DNA from 2 places in the Streptococcus tangpeifui genome. Region 1 is predicted to be linked to the other one. Evidence: predicted binding sites of a transcription regulator. Region 1 holds the regulator's gene; the other holds the start of a gene.
What was found. Region 1 encodes Rex, which represses fermentation and respiration genes when NADH is low (regulators of the CRP and FNR family bind a similar motif). Its sites were predicted from a motif close to TTGTGAANTANTTCACAA; they were not measured.
Positions count from the first base shown of each region.

Region 1 (9,625 bases):
CGCAATTTTAGGATCCAAGTCGAAAATCTTAGCTGTATCAGCCGTATTTACCGCAATTTCAGCTAACTCTTGAGGAGATGGATCAATATTGATAGCACAATCAGCAAAGATATAACGCTCACTGGTGTTTTCCCGATTCATCAGAAAGACACCAGATGTTCGAGAGATGCCAGGTTTCGTCTTAATAATTTGCAAGGCAGGCCGAACCGTATCAGCTGTTGAATGAATGGCACCTGAGACCATGCCATCTGCCAAGCCCATCTTAACCAGCATAACGCCGAAATAGTTGACATCCCGCAAAAACCTATCAGCATCTTCTGCCGTCGCCTTTTCTTTACGAATTTCCAAGAAAAGTTCCTTCATCTTAGCAAAATCCGCATAAGTATCAGGATTGATGATCGTATAATTTTGGTCAGCAAAACCAAGTCGTTTAAGGAGATTCTTAACCTGCTCAGCTTCACCTAAAATAATCGGATCAACCAGACCTTCAAACTTCAAACGAGCAGCCGCCCGAACGACTCTTTCATCATTTCCTTCTGGAAAAACAATTTTAATACCTTTACCAGCAATCTTACTGCGTAATTCCCCAAATAAGCTTCTTATCATAGGATAAACCCTCTATTCTAAATTATGTTGTAGATTCATGATAGCGCTTTCGAAATCATCTGTCAAGCCAGATTCATAGATCCGTTCTTGACCCGTAAAAGGATCGGTTAAACATAGAGAATGACAGTGGAGAGCCTGACGTTTCATTCCATAATCCAAGGAGCCGCCATAGAGGTCATCTCCAAGGAGAGGCTGACCAATGTGCGAAAAATGTACTCTAATTTGATGGGTTCGACCAGTATGCAGCTGAATATCCAGCAACTTCACCCGACCGAAACGCTCTAAAACCCGATAGCTAGTATGGGCATACTTGCCTGAGGAATGTACTTGACGGGTAATAATACTATCCGATACTCGAGCAATAGGGGCAATAATTTCTCCCTGATCTGGTAGGTCCTCCTGTCCAGCTACCAAAGCATAATAGCGCTTCTCAATGGTTTTGGCCTGCAGGGCCTTGTCCATACGTGAATGGGCATAGCCGTGCTTAGCAAAGAGCATGAGACCGCTCGTATCCTTGTCTAAGCGCGTAACAATGTGGACCTGCTGATTTTCATAACCTTTTTCCTGATAGTAAGCCTTAACAAAATTAGCGATAGTTTCCGAATGAAGGATGCTAGGGATACTAGCATACCCCGCTGGTTTATTAACCACTAAGAAATTATCATCCTCAGCAATGATAGTCAAAGGGTGATGAATAGGCAGCAGATTAGGGCTTCCCACTTCTGCTGGAATATCAACTGCTACCTTATCTCCTTGAGTCAATAAATAAATGGCATTTCGTTCAATGCCATTTACCCATATATGTCCGCCCTGATATTTTATCTTAGCTAAAAGACCCTTAGAAATATCATGTCCCTTGAGGAAGGTCTTGATCTTGCAAGAGCGATCAGCGATAAATTCAAATCTCACGTTTCTACCTCACCGATAAAGGCATCCTTAACCCGCTCCCAGAAACCCGTATGATGGGGGGTTGACAGAAAACTAATTTTCTTATCATCCAGACAAAATTCCATCTTAGCCACATTGCGATAACTATAGGATTTATTATCAAAGGAGACTGTATAGGAGCCAACGCGTTTAGGTTCGATGGTCACGGTTTCCCCCTTAGGAATAATAGCTGAACTCCCTAAGGTCCGATAGACACGGTTGTTGAGACTAGCAATTTCCGTCATCTGAAAAGCCTCTACCGTTGGATGGAGGACCGCTCCGCCAATGGATTTGTTATAGGCTGTGCTACCTGTCGGTGTTGAGACCGTAATCCCATCACCGCGGAAACGTTCCAGAGGCGTGCCATTGATAGAAACATCCGCTACCATGGTTTTTTCCAAACGACGCAGGCTAGCTTCATTAAGAGCCCGAGCCGTCACCACTCGACCATCGGCCATAGTTACAGTCACTCGCAAAAGGGGATAGGAAATCTTCTCCCCTTGGTTTGACCGAAGATTTCTCAAAAAGGTATCCACTTCAAAGTCCCGATAATCAGTATAAAAACCTAAATGACCGGTGTGAATGCCAACAAAACGCACCTTATCCAAAGATTTCTCATACATGTGAAAAGCCGACAGAAGCATGCCATCGCCACCAATGGAAATCACAATATCAGGATTGTCCTTACTGAGATAAAAATCCCGATCGGGCTTGAGAGCCGCAAAAATTTTGGAGGCGACTCGTTTGCTTTGGTACTTACCGTTAGCAATAATGGCCACCCTAGTCTGAGGCTTACCTGTATAATTCATCTGTGTCATCACTGTTTCCTACACCATCACTTAGTTTTCTGCTAACAGGATCATACAGAAGCTGAGCTTCCTTGATATCATCCCGAATTTTTCGCATTTCTTCATCCAACTCACGCGCAATCCTAGAGGTTACCTCAAGCCGCTGCTTAATTTCTTCCGGGAAATCCCCTTTATATTTGTAATTAAGTGAGTGCTCAATGGTAGCCCAGAAATTCATCGCCAGTGTCCTAATCTGAATTTCGGCCAGCACGTTTTTTTGTCCGTCAATCGTATCAACTGGATATTCAATAATCACATGGTAAGACCGATAGCCACTGGCCTTACGATTATTGATATAGTCTCGCTCTTGGACGATTGTCATATCATGACGCTGACGAATTAATTCTAAAACCTCTTGAACGTCATCAACAAACTGGACCATAATACGCACACCAGCAATATCTTGCATATCCTCGGCCAAATGCTCTTCCTTAACACCACGAAGAAGCATTTTTTCCTTGATACTTTCAATTGGCTTAACCCGACCGGTCACAAATTCAATAGGCGAATGGCGATTCTGCTTGCGGAATTGCTTACGAATGCCTCGAAACTTAATTTTCAATTCACCAACAGTCTGAATATAGGGGTCTAAGAAGGCTTCCCATTCCATATTTGTCTACTTTAAACTCCTGTTTTTCTAGGCTTATGACTAATCAACAGTCATGCCTTGTCAATTAGTCCACATTTTTATAAAATTAGTTTAAGTAAAATTATACCATAAAAAGGGCTACAGAAGGAAAATCAAAATGAATCATTTGGAAATCGAATACAAGACCATGCTTAATAAGGCTGAGTTCAATCGAATGGAGACCCTCTTTTCACACATTCCGGCTATCACCCAAACCAACTACTACTTTGATACCGATGACTTTATTATGCGAAAAAAGCGTTTGTCTCTGCGTATTCGTACCTTTGACAAGGGAGCCGAACTAACTCTGAAAATTCCTAAAGAGGTGGGCACCTTGGAACACAATATTGATCTTAGCCGCCAAGAAGCGAGACAGATTATTGAATCTTGTCAATTTCCTGACAATGCCATTAAGGACCTCATTCATGAGCACGGTGTTGACTGCGACCAGCTTAAAAATTTAGGCCACTTGACAACCGTTCGGCGGGAAAAAGAATCTCCCATTGGTCTCATGGCCCTAGATAAGAACAATTACGCAGGCCGAATTGATTATGAACTAGAGCTTGAAGTTGAGGAGCCTGATAAGGGCAAAGTCGATTTTGAAGCCTTCTTATTAGAAAATAACATTGATCTTAAATATGCTAAAAGTAAAGTAGCACGCTTCTGCTCAACCTTAAAACAAAATGATAGATTTTTTAAATAGCGATAAAAGGCTGGAAAAATCAGCCTTTTTTGGTACAATATAAAAGGAAAATTCTAAGATTTCGAGGCCTAAAACTAGGGAAACTCCTCCCCTCAGTCACCCTTGATTTTCTTACACACTCAATAAGCCTCTGAGCTTATCGCTTATTCAAAGGAGAATGACACTGTCATGGTAGAAACTAGCACCCCAAAATTATTTTCGCTGACATCTAATACTGCTATTGCAGAAAAAATCTCACAAGCAGCTGGAATTCCGCTTAGCAAATTAGCTTCTAAGCAATTTTCCGACGGTGAAATCATGATTAACATCGAAGAAAGTGTCCGTGGCTATGATATCTACGTCATCCAGTCGACTAGCTTTCCTGTTAATGACAATCTCTGGGAACTCCTAATTATGATTGATGCCTGCAAGCGGGCTTCGGCTAATTCAGTCAATATCATCATACCTTACTTTGGTTACGCTCGCCAAGACCGCATTGCTCAGCAGCGCGAACCTATCACAGCCAAGCTGGTCGCTAATATGTTGGTCAAAGCCGGAGCTGACCGTATCCTAACGCTTGATTTGCACGCTGTTCAAGTACAAGGGTTCTTCGATATTCCAGTTGATAACCTCTTTACGGTTCCTCTCTTTGCGGAACGCTATGTTCACATGGGACTCAAGGGTTCTGATGTCGTTGTCGTCAGCCCCAAAAACTCAGGTATCAAACGAGCTCGTAGCTTGGCAGAATACCTAGATGCTCCAATTGCTATCGTTGACTATGCTCAAGACGATACTCACCGTGAAGAAGGGTACATTATCGGAGAGGTCGCTGGAAAAAAGGCTATCTTGATTGATGATATTCTCAATACCGGTAAAACCTTCGCTGAAGCGGCTAAAATTGTCGAACGTAATGGTGCTTCTGAAATCTATGCGGTTGCCAGCCACGGTCTATTCGCCGGTGGAGCCGCTGAAATTCTCGAAGCAGCTCCTATTAAAGAAATTCTAGTGACTGACTCTGTAGCTACCAAAGAAAGAGTCAGCAGCAATGTTACCTATATCTCAGCTAGCGGGCTGATTGGTGATGCTATCACTCGCATTCACAACCACAAACCACTCAGTCCACTCTTCACTTATACTGCCGAAGACGAGGATTAAGAGATGATTTATCTTGATAATGCTGCGACAACTCCTTTAATTCCAAGTGTTATCGACGCAATGACAGCGGTTATGACCGACAATTTTGGCAATCCGTCCAGTATCCATACCTATGGACGTCAAGCCAGCCATCTCTTGCGGGAAAACCGGCTTACTATAGCCAAGACTTTAAAGACTCAGCCTAGAAATATTATCTTCACATCTGGAGCCACCGAAAGCAATAACATGGCCATTCAGGGCTACGCTCTAGCCAATCAAGATAAGGGCAAACACTTGATTACCACTGCCATTGAGCACCATTCAGTCCTCCATGTTATGGACTATTTGGAAAAGCGATTTGGTTTCCAAGTGACCTATCTCCAGCCTGATGCCAACCATCAGTTCACTGTAGAGGCGCTCAAAGCTGCCCTTAGAGAAGATACCATCCTAGTCTCGACTATGATGGCCAATAATGAAACCGGAGATCTTTTCCCTATAAGCGACTTTGCCCAGCTTTTGGCTGACCATCAGGCAGTTTTTCATGTTGATGCTGTCCAAGCCATGGGCAAAATGGCTATTCGGCCCGAAGAACTCGGTGTTGATTTCCTTTCTGCTTCTGCTCATAAGTTTCACGGTCCTAAGGGAACGGGCTTTCTCTATGCCAAACCTCATCACATGGACAATCTCCTGCACGGTGGCGAGCAAGAGGATAAAAGACGGGCTAGCACTGAGAATATGATTGGCATTACAGGTATGGCTCAAGCACTCAAAGAGGCCGACCAAAACTTAGATGGGAACTATCAAAAAGTAGCTCACCTCCGCAATGTCTTCTTAAAAGAATTGACTAAGCAAGGCCTAGACTACTATCTCAACGGGAGTGATAACAGCCTTCCCTATGTCATCAATATCGGTTTTCCGCGAAGCCATAACAATCTTCTCCTAACCCAATTAGACTTAGCAGGATTCGCTGTATCGACGGGTTCTGCCTGTACCGCTGGTACTGTTGACCCCAGTCATGTTTTGGAAGCCTACTACGGGAGCGACTCCTCTCGCTTGGACGAGTCCATTCGCATCAGCCTGTCAGAACTCAATACCCCTGAGGAATTAATCAAACTCGCAAAACAATTAAAAGAAATTATAGGATGATACCATGGCATTTGAAAAATCTATTCACTTGGACGACTGTAAGTATACCTATACCATCAGTCCTAAGATTAAAAAATATACACTGAGAGATACAACTTTTGAACCAAATAAACTTGGTCATTACGAACTTAACCGTCTTCTGGAAGAGGTTCCCAATTCTGGACAAGGTTTCCCTGTTAAAATTACTATTCACAAGGATTTGTCTTCCTTTAAACTCAGTATCACCGACCAGTCTGGACTGCGCTTGGTCAATATCTTTAAATCAGACAAAACAGCTATTATTCAAGATAAATTTTACTTTTTGATGGATAGCTTGGTCGAGCGAGATATTTTTACGAAAACAGAAAATGACAGTCCAAATCTTTGATTTCGATAGAAGAATCCTATGCTAACATAGGATTTTTTTATCACAAATTTGTTGCAGTTTTCACAATCTTGTTCTACAATTAACTTAGAACTATTGACTTTAAAATAGATTGGAGATAGTCAATCATGGTTATTGATAAATCTATTCCAAAAGCGACAGCCAAACGCCTATCGCTCTATTATCGAACTTTTAAACGCTTTAATGCAGGGAATATTGAAAAGGCCAGCTCCAAGCAAATTGCTGAAGCTATCGGAATCGACTCAGCCACTGTTCGCCGAGATTTTTCTTACTTTGGTGAACTAGGGAGACGGGGATTTGGTTACGACGTTAAGAAGTTGATGAATTTCTTCGCTGATATCCTTAACGATCATTCTATCACTAGTGTAGCCCTAGTCGGCTGCGGGAATATGGGCCGAGCCCTGCTCCACTACCGTTTTCATGAACGCAATAAGATGCAAATTATAATGGCATTTGATACGGATGATCATGAACTGGTTAATACTAAGACAGACGATGGCATTCCTATCTACGGTATTTCGACCGTCAAAGAGCATCTCAAAAACTCTAATTGCCAGACGGCCATCCTGACTGTTCCCAGTCTTAAAGCCCGGGAAGTCGCTGATCAGCTAGTAGAGGCTGGTATCAAAGGAATACTGAGCTTCTCTCCAGTCAATTTGCACCTGCCTGAGGGTGTCTTTGTGCAATACGTCGATCTGACCAGTGAACTCCAGACACTTCTCTTCTTTATGAATCAGAATCACTAAAAGTATTAAAGTTCAATAAAATTGAAGAGCATGTAAGATAGATGCTTATAGATTTTTTTCTAGGTCATCTTATGAGTTAGCGATACTGTCTATTATATGCCCTTTCAACTGCCTTATGCTCCTCTTCAAAGATTAGCACAATGTGTGGGGAGGCAAGTTTCCGTCCCATCTCTTTCTCAATTCATATTTTACCACCTAGGAGGTTTTCCTTAATGAAGCAAAAACCAATCATTGGTATTACAACAAATGAAAGGCCTAACAGCGATAACATCACCACTAGTTATACTCCCAAAGGATTTGTCCAAGCGGTTCAAAGGGCTGGTGGAATTCCTCTGCTCCTGCCTATTGGTTCCATCGATGATGCTATCGAGTATGTTGGTATGGTGGATAAAATTCTATTGATTGGTGGACAAAATGTTGATCCTGAATTCTATCACGAAACAAAACAGGCATTAGATGATGATTTTTCTCACCGCCGAGATATTTTTGAATTTGCCATTATCGATGAAGCTATTCGTCAAAGAAAATCTATATTCTCCGTTTGCCGTGGTACCCAACTAATGAATGTGGCTCTGGGAGGTAACCTCAACCAAGCCATTGAAAATCACTGGCAGGAGGCTCCGACTGACTATCTCTCCCATGAAATGACGATCAAAGCCAATACAAAATTAGCTGAAATCTACGGCTCTGAAACCACAATCAACTCCTTCCATCATCAGAGCATTAAGGAACTCTCTCCCTATCTTGATGTTATTGCTGAGGATCCTAAAGATGCAACCATCGAAGCCGTTGCTTCCAACCATCCTGATATCCATTTTTTAGGAGTCCAATGGCATCCAGAGCATCTGATTGGCAGTCGGCAGGAAGATCAAGAGCTCTTCAACTATTTTGTCAACGAACTATAGGCATGAAAAAAGCGATTGAAAATTAAGAGGCTGCTATCCTCTCATATCATTAAGCAGCTTCCCAAGAGCTAAGCTACTTACTTATCATTTTGACCAGACAGTTTTCTACTGCCTGGTCTTTTTATTAGCAAGTTAGTTTCAATATTTTCAGCTGGGCAGATCAATGATAATATCTGTTTTTTCCCGAAAACTATAATAATGATCATAACCAACGATAATATGATCCAAAAAGGCCAAACCAAGGTCATCACAGCAGCGTTTGATTTTCTCTGTAAACACAATATCATAACGGCTCGGATCAGGCTGTCCTGAAGGATGGTTATGAACAACGATAACTGATGTTGCCATAACTCGACAAGCGTAGTGGAGAATCTCTCGTGGTTCTGCAATAGAGCGCTGAACGCTACCAATAAAAATAGTTTGCTTTTTAATCAGGCGATTCTGAGTGTCTAAATAGAGAGCTATCAAATGCTCCTGTCTTTTATCCCGCAACTCTGCTATCATTTTCTTGGCCAGACGGTCACTGGAAATAATCCTTTCTGACTTCTCAGGCAATGTTTGATTGATGCGCTTAGAGAATTCTAAGGCCGCTTTCAGCTCAATGGATTTAACCCGACCGATTCCTGGAATAGCTTGCAACTCCTCCAAGGATAAACTGCGAAAATCTGCTAAGCTATCAACTGTCTCCAAAATATTATTGGCCAGAGTTAAAACGTGGTGCCGTCGAGTTCCCGTCCGCAAGAGAATGGCTAATAGCTCTTGATTGCTCAGGCTCTCTGCACCAAGACTAATCAGGCGTTCTCTGGGTCTCATAGCTTCTTCATGAATTTCTACACTATACATGTTCTACCTCCTAACTTTATATTCGTAGGCCAGTGGCAAAAATGCTATTTTTCCGCAACATTTTAAAAATTAAAAATCCCTCCAGTTAAATGAATAACTGAAGAGATAGATGTCATTTTTGAACATTAAGTTAAGCATCTTGTTCCTTACGGAGAGCACCGAAGATGATACCCGATACAACTGCTCCGATGGCAACAAAGATCAGATAGAGCCACCAGTTTGTTGTCAAAGCAACAACGAAGATACCGCCGTGAGGAGCTAAAAGCTTGATACCCGCAGCACCAACTAAAGCTCCTGTTAAAGCTGAACCGACCATAAAGCTTGGAATAGCACGACCTGGGTCAGCAGCACCAAATGGGATAGCCCCTTCGGTAATAAAGGACAAGCCCATAACAATATTGGTCAAACCGGAATCGCGCTCTTCCTTATTAAACTTCTTAGGGAAAAGACGAGTGGCTACAAAGACTGCCAACGGCGGAACCATACCACCGGCCATAACTGCTGCCATAACAACTGTACCACCATGCGCAAGAGCATTAGGATCTGCCAACGTACCTGTAGCGAAAACATAAGCTGCCTTATTGAATGGGCCACCCATATCGATAGCCATCATGGCACCAACAATCAAGCCTAGAAGTACAGCCGAACTTCCTGATAAACCTTCCAAGAAGCTACTTAAAGCTGTGTTGATAGCTCCCATTGGTACATTGACTAAAAGCATTAACAAGCCTGTGATAGCAACACCAAGCAAAGGCAAGAGCAAGATAGACTTGAT
Region 1 is NZ_CP172427.1:948,541-958,165, reverse strand. It holds gene pta (phosphate acetyltransferase) at 1-606, opposite strand, end outside; gene ACFSN5_RS04410 (RluA family pseudouridine synthase) at 619-1,515, opposite strand; gene ACFSN5_RS04405 (NAD kinase) at 1,512-2,351, opposite strand; gene ACFSN5_RS04400 (GTP pyrophosphokinase) at 2,326-2,991, opposite strand; gene ACFSN5_RS04395 (CYTH domain-containing protein) at 3,128-3,712, shown strand; gene ACFSN5_RS04390 (ribose-phosphate diphosphokinase) at 3,881-4,846, shown strand; gene ACFSN5_RS04385 (cysteine desulfurase family protein) at 4,850-5,971, shown strand; gene ACFSN5_RS04380 (DUF1831 domain-containing protein) at 5,976-6,338, shown strand; gene ACFSN5_RS04375 (redox-sensing transcriptional repressor Rex) at 6,464-7,102, shown strand; gene ACFSN5_RS04370 (gamma-glutamyl-gamma-aminobutyrate hydrolase family protein) at 7,315-8,007, shown strand; gene radC (RadC family protein) at 8,155-8,850, opposite strand; gene ACFSN5_RS04360 (PTS fructose transporter subunit IIABC) at 8,981-9,625, opposite strand, start outside.

Region 2 (9,625 bases), 1.1 Mb from region 1:
AAGCAAGTGTCAAAATGCTCCAGTGGGCTTTGGCAGTCTGGGGATAGACTGCCAAAGCCCACCACCTAAAAATAAGAAAGCAGCAGAGACCTGAGCCTTAAAATAGGAGAGCGAGGAAAATCGAAATCGCCTTTCATGACGATTTATCGATTGAGTCCCCTCTCATAATATTCTCAGATTTCTCAAAGTCCACTGTCATCAAGAACTAGACAAGTATTTACCTAACAAGAGTAAAGCACAAAACTTAGGCTTAGCCTATTTCTTCTTTGGCCCATCATCTTTGATGATAAAGGTCAGGATAACCCAAAAGATACCGATAGCCAGCCAGATATAAGCATAGCTACGACTGCCATTGAGCCATTGCTGACCAACATTGAGAAAGGCCAAAATAATGACCAGTAAATTTAACCAATTTTTCTTAATAAAGTTCATTATTCCCTCTTTTACGGTGTCCGAACTGACGAGATTCTCACATCTGGGTAATCGCTAGTTACTAGCCTACAGGTGGGATGAATGATAGCTAGCTTCACGAGCTTCTTGCAAAGTTTTGATGGCCACCTCATCTTTTCGCCCATGGACTCGAACAACCTTAGCTGGGACTCCGACTACGGTGACATCTGCTGGGACATCCGATAGGACAACAGCTCCTGCACCTACTTTAGCATTGGGACCGACCTCAATAGGACCAATCAGTTGAGAATGAGCCGAGATTAGGGCTCCTTGGCGGATAGTGGGGTGTCGTTTGCCAACATCCTTACCGGTTCCACCTAGGGTAACACCATGATAGAGCATAGCTCCCTTTTCAACAATAGCTGTCTCTCCGATAACCAATCCCGCTCCATGGTCAATAAAGACCCCGCTGGCTATCTGAGCTCCTGGATGGATCTCAATATTTGTCCAAAAGCGCCAAAATTGACTGTGCATTCGAGCCAGCAGTCGCAGGTGGTGTCGCCAGAGAAAGTGAGAAATCCGATGAGCAGCGAGGGCTTTGATTCCCGGATAGGTTAAAATCACCTCTAGGGAAGTCCGGGCCGCTGGATCCTGTTGCTTAACAATATCTATTGATTCTTTCCACCAACCCATAGGCACCTCACTTAATTTTCGATACTAGCCCAATCCACCAAGGTTTGATTTTCGTTGAGGGGATCAAGTACCACACCCTTGGTATCGCCAACACCGCTCTCTCCTTGAGCTGGATGGGCAATCTGATCCACAGTCCAAGTCATGACTGTTCCCTTGGCTAGACGGAAAGGATAGCCTAAATCCCCGTCATTATACCATTTAGCAAAGCTAGGAATGTTAGAAAAGGATGGGATGTAAGTTTCATTTTCAATTGTCAAAGCCGGGTAACTGCGTTGATAGCTGCCATCTTCGCTAGCCAAGATAATGACAGGGACAAAGTATTGACGTTGCAAGCTATCTCGACCTTGATTTTCTTCCCCTAAAACATCATTCAAAAGCTTGGTGTAAGTATTGATGAGTTGAATCAATTCACTGCTCTTGAAAATAGTGGAGTTGGCAAAGTCGCCAGCTTTTTTAATATTAAAGACCAAACCATGCAAGCGGTTAGTTACCGCCTCTTCTAAAACTTCAATACTAGGCCGTTCTACCCAGTCTTGCGTTTTAGCACTAGGGTGTTCTTTTTTGAAAGTATCCAAATCACTTTTATTACTGAAAACAGGAATAACTTTTTGACCTTGCATAGCAACAGCATAGGGTTGGGCAGCTGCTATCACTGGAATAGAATGAAGACAGTTAACTAGGGTCAACCCGTCTAAAAAGTTCTCTGGATTAGCAATAAAATTACGTAAGGCAAAATCGAGTTCTGAGTTAAATTTATTCATGATGACCTTCTTCTGATTCTACTACTTGTTCTTCTTGATTCTTAGATTGATGGGGGTGGTGACCTTTGCGGTGATGGTGTTCATCTTTTTCAATCATTGGATGCTGTCCTGCTGACTGATGGTTCCGTTTCTTATAATGATGCTTTTTAGTCTCTTGTCCCTCGTTTCCTTCAGGTTTTGGCAAGAGAGCCTTGATGGAAGCATTGACCCGACCTTTATCATCTATTTTAATCACCTTAACATCGACTTTATCACCCACTTTAACGATATCTTCAACTTTATTAGTTCGTTCCCAAGCTAATTCTGAAATATGGACTAAGGCATCAGTCTTATCAAAGAGATTGACAAAGGCACCAAAGCTTTCGATACGGACAACTTCGGCATGGTAAATCTCACCAACCTTGGCTTCACGCACTAGATTGGCAATGATTTCCTTGGCTTGAGCAATGGCTGCTTGGTCAGGAGAGTAGATTTGCACATTTCCTTCTTCGTCGATGTCAATCTTAACCCCTGTTTCTTCGATAATTTTATCTATAGTTTCACCGCCTCTGCCGATGACCACCTTGATTTTATCGACATCAATCTTAATAGTGTCAATCTTAGGCGCGGTTGGAGCCAAGTCAGGCCGCGGAGCTGGAATCGTTTGTTCAATCAGATCGAGAATTTCAAAACGGGCCTTTTTGGCTTGAGCTAAAGCCTCCTTAAGAATTTCTGGAGTAATCCCTGAAATCTTAATATCCATCTGCAAGGCTGTAATCCCTTGACGGGTTCCGGCCACCTTGAAATCCATATCACCAAAGTGATCTTCAAGACCTTGAATGTCTGTTAGAATGGTGTAGTTGTTGCCATCAGAAATCAGTCCCATGGCGATACCTGCTACCGGAGCCTTGATGGGAACTCCCCCTGCCATTAAGGCTAGAGTGCCAGCACAGATGGAAGCTTGGGATGAAGAGCCATTGGATTCCAGTACTTCTGCCACCAGACGGATAGCGTAGGGGAAGTCTTCAAAACGCGGTAAAACCTGAGCCAAAGCCCGCTCCCCCAGAGCACCATGACCGATTTCTCGGCGGCCAGGCGCTCCATAGCGACCTGTTTCTCCGACAGAATACTGAGGAAAATTATAGTGGTGCATAAAGCGCTTGCGGTACTCTGGATCCAAGCCATCGACAATCTTGCTATCACTCATAGGTGCCAGAGTCAAAACCGACAGAGCCTGAGTTTGGCCTCGGGTAAAGAGCCCTGAGCCGTGCACTTGGGGTAAGAAATCGACTTCAGCCTCTAAAGGACGAATTTCATCGACCTTGCGGCCATCTGGACGAACCTTCTCCTCGGTAATCAGGCGACGAACCTCAGCATGCTCCATTTCTTCTAAGATTTCAGCAACATCACGCAAGATGCGCTCGAGTTCTTCGTCTTCAGCATAGCGTTCTTCATAGATTGCCAAAACTTGGTCTTTGACCGCCTGCGTTGCTTCTTCACGCGCCAGTTTTTCTTCAACTTGAACAGCTTTTTGCAGATCACTGTTATAAGCTGAAATAATTTCAGCCTGAAGCTCAGGGGCAACCTGCAAGAGCTCAACCTCTGCTTTTTCCTTACCAATTGCAGCGACAATTTCTTCTTGGAAGGCAATCAGTTCCCGAATGGCTTCATGTCCTTTGAGTAAAGCTGCTAGCATAATATCTTCGGATAATTCCTGAGCACCCGACTCAACCATATTGATAGCTGTCTTAGTTCCCGCCACCGTCAACTCCAGACTGGAGGCCTCCTTTTGTTCAGCTGTAGGATTAATGATAAAATCACCATTTAGGTAGGCAACCTGAACGCCTGCAATCGGTCCATTAAAGGGAATATCAGAAATACAGAGAGCGAGAGAACTTCCAAACATCGCTGCCATTGGAGCAGAAGCATCAGGATCGTAGGATAAAACCGTATTGATGACCTGTACTTCATTGCGAAAACCTTCGGCAAACATGGGCCTAATAGGACGATCAATCAGACGAGCCGTTAAAGTGGCATCGGTCGAAGGACGACCTTCCCGTTTCATAAATCCACCAGGAAATTTGCCAGCCGCATACATCTTTTCCTCGTAATTAACCTGCAAAGGAAAAAAGTCAGTTGTAGCCATTTTTTTGGACATGGTTGCAGCGGATAGGACTGTTGAATCTCCATAACGCACAACAGCAGCACCGTTAGCCTGTTTGGCTACTTGACCGATTTCAACCACTAGGGGTTTCCCTGCAAAAGTCATTTGAAAGGTTTGTTTTGCCATGAATCTACCTCATACCCATGAATCAGCAAGAACTTTTTCATAGGCTAAAGCCTGGCCCTCGCTAATCCTTGAATGTTCTAGTTAAAATTGATACCTGTTTTTTACAAAATTAAATAAAGATGAGCTTAAAGATTTACTGCAAGGCCTCTTGACTTAATTTTGTATAAAATCATGGTATCGCTTATATTCTACCACAAAAGGAGGCTAATGATAAGATTAGGAACAGGATTAAAGCTAAGAAAAAGCCTCAAAATTGTCCTTTGAAGTCTATGTTTATATAAAATCAGACTAGGCATCAAGCACAGGCAGCTTAAATTATCTAGTGGATTTAAGGTTGGAATAAGACAAACGACAATTGATAACACTGAAACGAAGCAAGGCCTAAGGCAATGACATATCATTTAGTTTTTCAAAAAGCATTAGAAGCGATTAAGCATCTGAGCTATGATTAACAAGGCTAAGAAAAACACGACAATAATTCCGAAGCCAGAAAATCCGGCTTGAATCCGCTTGGGCTTGGTTAAATTTAGTGGCAGTCCTAAGCCAAACAAAAAGGGGCCTAGGATAAAGAAGCTATAAAAAAAGACATCATTTTTTAGATGAAGACTGTAAAAAGACAGACCAAAAACAAGAATACCTAAGAAACTGATCCAGACCAATTTGCGGTAGCCTGAGGACAGGGCTAGCCCGAGAAAAACCAGACCTAAGGCTGGCATGGCTAGAATAAAAATAAAGAGAAGCTGAACTAACATGGCTCTATTATAGCATAAAGGTTAAAAAGCCAAGTCAGCAAAAAAAGAGGAGAGTGGGACAAAAATCAGTAAATTGTGATAAAATCACGATTTTGATTTTGTTATCCCACTATCCTCTGCACAATTGGCTAGGTTTTCCACTTTGGCCTTGCGGCAAAAGGAAAAACTGCCAGCAGCAGTTCATAGAGGCTAAAGCACCTATGAACTATGCAAGGGTAAGATTTGTTGGTTACGAAGAAGTCTTACTCTCAACTGCTGCGCCAAGAGTTTGTTCCAAAATAGGAAGACTGGACGAATTCTTGTCCAGCCTTCTTCTAGTTTATCCGATTGTACCTTAGAATTGATCAATCAAAAGTTGTTTCATATCTTCAATGTATGGCTGACGTGGGTTAGCTGGTGTACATTGGTCATCATAAGCCAAACTAGCCAGACGATCCACAGCTGCGTCAAAGGCTTCCTTGGTAACCCCGTTAGCTGAAAGTTTTGGTTCAACACCTACTGCATGCATCAACTTGTCAATGCGTGCGCAGAGTGCTTCAACCAATTCAGCATCGTCTTTACCTTCAAGTCCAAGGGCTCGAGCAATATCTGCATAATCACGCTGTGCACGGTATTCTTCATAACGTGGGTAAACTGAACGTTTGACATTTCCTGCTACGCCATTGTAGCGAATAACATGCTGCATGGCAATTGCGATAGCAAGGCCGTGCGGAAGGCCGAATTCGCCACCAGTCTTGTGTGCCAGTGAGTGGTTAATACCAAGGAAGGCATTACCGAAAGCCATACCAGCAAGCGTTGAAGCATAATGCATGTTTTCTTTGGCTTGTTCACCGCGAAGTGTTGGATTCTTAGGATCATAGTTATAAGCATCTTCCAAGTTTTCGATGATTAACTTGATAGCTTCAAGTGACCATGGACGTGTAAAGTCAGACGCCATAACAGATACGTAAGATTCAAGGGCATGTGATAAAGCGTCAAGACCTGACCAAGCAGCTGTACGTTTTGGTACAGTCATAACAAACTCTGGATCAACGATAGCGACTTGAGGTGTTAATTCATAGTCGGCAAGTGGGTATTTCACGTGTGTGAAATCATCTGTGATAACAGCAAACGGCGTTACCTCTGCACCTGTACCTGATGTTGTTGGAATACAGAAGAGACGAGTCTCTGTTTGATGTTTGAACTTCACAATACGTTTGCGGATATCGATGAATTTTTGTTGCAATTCAAGGAAGAATTCACTCACATTTTCATAAGCATCAAGCCATCCTTCTTCACGATCAAGAGATACTTCGTAAATCAAACGAGCAATCTTAGAGGCATCAATCGCAGAACCACCACCGATAGCAATAACGGTATCAGGCTTGAAGTCACGCATTTGTTTGGCGATTTCAATTGTTTGACCAAGAGTTGGGTCTGGCTTGATGGTGCCATAAAGTGAGGTCACCACTTTTTCATCACGAAGTGCTAATTGCGCATAAACCGTATCAACAAAACCAAATTGAACCATCCCCGGGTCGGCAACGATGAGGGCGCGTGTCATTGGTTCATAGGCATCTTGCAAATAAGAAATAGCATTCTTTTCGTAGTAAGTTTTTTCTGGCAAACGAATCCATTGAGGACGGTTACGGCGTTTCGCAACAGTTTTTACGTTCAAGAGGTCGCCAGTAGATAGATTGTGTGACAATGAATTTTTCCCCCATGATCCTGTTCCAAGAGTTAAGCTGGCTTGCAGTGCATCTGTATAGACATCACCAATACCACCGACTGAGTCTGGCTGGTTAACCAAGACACGAGATGAATTAAGGGCATCACCATATTCCGTAACGAATGGGTCAGCTTGAGAACCGATTTGGATAGCACAGTTGTGACCAGCACCTTGATAATCAAGCAAAGCAGCCACGATCTCGATACCGTCTTGGCGATCTTTCGCTTTATAAACTGAAAGGATTGGAGAAAGCTTCTCTGAAGATAATTTTTCACCAATGTTTTTCTTGTCCAATTCAAACAAGAGCACATCTTTACCTTCTGGTAATTTCACACCAGCGTGTTCACAAATCCAGGCAGCTGACATACCAGCAACGGGTCCGTTAACACCGTGATTGTCATTGAAGACGAAATCTTCAAGTTTTTTATAGTCTTTCTTAGGTACCAAGTAAGCACCTTTTTCCTGCATTTTAGCCAGCCATTCTTTGTAAATTGGAGCTTCAACTACTGCTGAGTTTTCTGTTGCACAAATCATGCCGTTATCAAAACGTTTTGACAAAAGAAGATCTTCGACTGCACGATCAAGGTGGGCCGTTGCATCTACATAAACAGCACCATTACCAGCACCAACCCCCATTGATGGGTTACCAGATTTAAGAGCTGCATTAACCATGCCGGGGCCGCCGGTTGCTAAGATGGAGGCAATTTTCTTATTTGAGATCAAGGCATTGGTATTAGCGATTGATGGTGTGTCAATCCATTGAACAATATTTTCAGGAGCACCGGCTTTGACCGCAGCATCGTAGAGAATCTGTGCGGCGTGCGCTGAACATTTTTGAGCTGATGGGTGGAAGGCAAAGACGATCGCATTGCGTGTCTTTAAAGCAACCAAAATTTTGAACATGGTTGTTGATGTTGGGTTAGTTGTTGGTACAATACCAGCTAAAACACCAAGAGGGGCTGCAATTTGGATACTGCCAGCTACTTTATCTTCACCAATAATGCCAACCGTTTTTTCATTTTTAATACGTTCATAAACATATTCTGTCGCAAAGTGATTTTTAGTATCTTTATCCTCGATAACACCGCGACCTGTTTCCTCATGTGCTTCTTTCGCCAGTTCAAGAGCGGCTTCTGAACCGGCAAGCGCCATAGCTGCAACAATTTTATCAACTTGCTCTTGAGAGTAAGTTGCATAAACACGTTCAGCTTCTACGGCTTTGTCTACAAGTTCCCCTGTATACTGTTGCGCCAATTCTTCAGCACTGAGTTCTGCAGTTTTAGTTGCTTTTGCCATAAATTTATCCTCCAACGATAATCCATTAACGAATGTTTGACTAAGAAGATAATCACACATAAGAATTTTTAAAAAATTAGTTTGTGATTTTCTTCACATTAATATTGTAATCTTTTACAAAATAATGTCAAGTACTTTTGTGAATTTTTTCACGATTTTTTTAATTTATACAATAAACTGCTTTCCTTTCTATGAAAAAACTATCAAACCAAACGGTTAGTAAGTCTAAAAAAGTGACTTGCAGAGCCTACAACTCTGTAAAAAAGAAAAAAGCAGGCTTGAAGTTTCTTGCTTCACTGCCTGCTTCCCTATTTTTCTTTGAGACTGATAGACAATAAAAATAAGCTCAGTTGTAAAACTAAGCTTAGTTATTCAAGCTCGGGCTAACAGGTTTTAGGAATCTGTCTTAAGAAATCAAAATTCCTTAACAGGCTCCTAAAATCCTACACCTTTTAATCGCCCTCAGCATCATTTTATTACCGACGAAGTCCGAGTGATTGAATGAGGTCGCGATAGCGATTAACATCGGTACGGCGAAGGTAAGCTAAAAGGTTACGACGGTGACCGATTTTTTTCATCAAACCACGGTAAGTTGCGTGGTCTTTTTTGTGTTGCTGAATATGTTCATTAAGGTGGTTGATTTCCCAAGTTAGGATTGCAACTTGCACTTCAACGGAACCAGTGTCGCCTTCGTGACGAGCATATTGAGCAATGATTTCATTTTTTTTCTCTTTTGAAATTGCCATATTTTTTCTCCTTTTATTGCTCCATCCGAGTGGTAGGCTTTGGCAAATCCTACTACCAAGAAGAAGTTAGTTTGTCTTTGCGACTCTTACATTCTAGCAAATTGGGTTAGGTCTGTCAAAGTATTTTAATTTGGACAAGATAAATTTCATCCCTTAACAAGTTAATCTGAAAAAGAGTCTGGCCCAGATTTCTCATTCAAGTAAAAATTTTTTCCACTATCTGGGGACAAAAATTCCAGAACGATACCATTGGGATCAATATCATCACCATACCTGACCTCTAGCTTTTAGCTTAGGGATCCTCTTTTTGCATCTGGGGAGGTGTCATCGTATTCAAATAGATAATGGGCTGAGTAAGGATGATCTTTTTGAATGGTCTTCCAACTTGTCCCACCCTTGGCTTGGTTTTCATAGTCACCTTCAATCAGCTGGTTAAATTGTTCTCGTGACCAGCCGATTGTGGGGTTTTCTTGTTTGACAGTTTCAACATCATCAGCTACTAGGCCTCCATCGACATCTGTCAATTGGTACTTGCCAAATCCATTTTTCTCAAAGGTTAAATGGACAGCAAGCTGCCAATCATTGTCGTTACTATTGTAATCCAAATATATTTTACTATTATCCTTCATCGTAACTACTGGCTTGGGACGCTTTCCCATGTTTCTTTAGCACTTTATTGAGAATGGTTTTATTGATTTTTAATTGCTTAACTTCCTTTAATGTCCAGTCGAACTGATAATCAGCATCCATATAGTTCTTAATATCATGAGATTTTGGCTCAGTCCAAAAGTAAGAGTCCTTAGCAGAGCTAGACCGATGCGACTGCCTATACAGAGAGCAAGTGTTAAAACTCCCAAAAAGATCAAGCAAACTAGACATCCTCCTAAAACGACCAACCTAGGATAGCCATTGTTCGATTTTTCTCGATAGGTCCTTCTGTATGATTTTCTTTAGTCATAATTTCTCATCGTGCTTAGCTAGAACAGTCAGCTTTTCCTGTCTCTTCTAAT
Region 2 is NZ_CP172427.1:2,005,372-2,014,996, forward strand. It holds gene ACFSN5_RS09260 (hypothetical protein) at 256-432, opposite strand; gene cysE (serine O-acetyltransferase) at 499-1,083, opposite strand; gene ACFSN5_RS09270 (SseB family protein) at 1,095-1,844, opposite strand; gene pnp (polyribonucleotide nucleotidyltransferase) at 1,837-4,113, opposite strand; gene ACFSN5_RS09280 (hypothetical protein) at 4,533-4,865, opposite strand; gene adhE (bifunctional acetaldehyde-CoA/alcohol dehydrogenase) at 5,200-7,869, opposite strand; gene rpsO (30S ribosomal protein S15) at 8,346-8,615, opposite strand; gene ACFSN5_RS09295 (hypothetical protein) at 8,903-9,274, opposite strand.
Region 2: adhE (bifunctional acetaldehyde-CoA/alcohol dehydrogenase) is a predicted target of Rex. The motif match lies at 8,007-8,024, and genes of this name have one in related genera.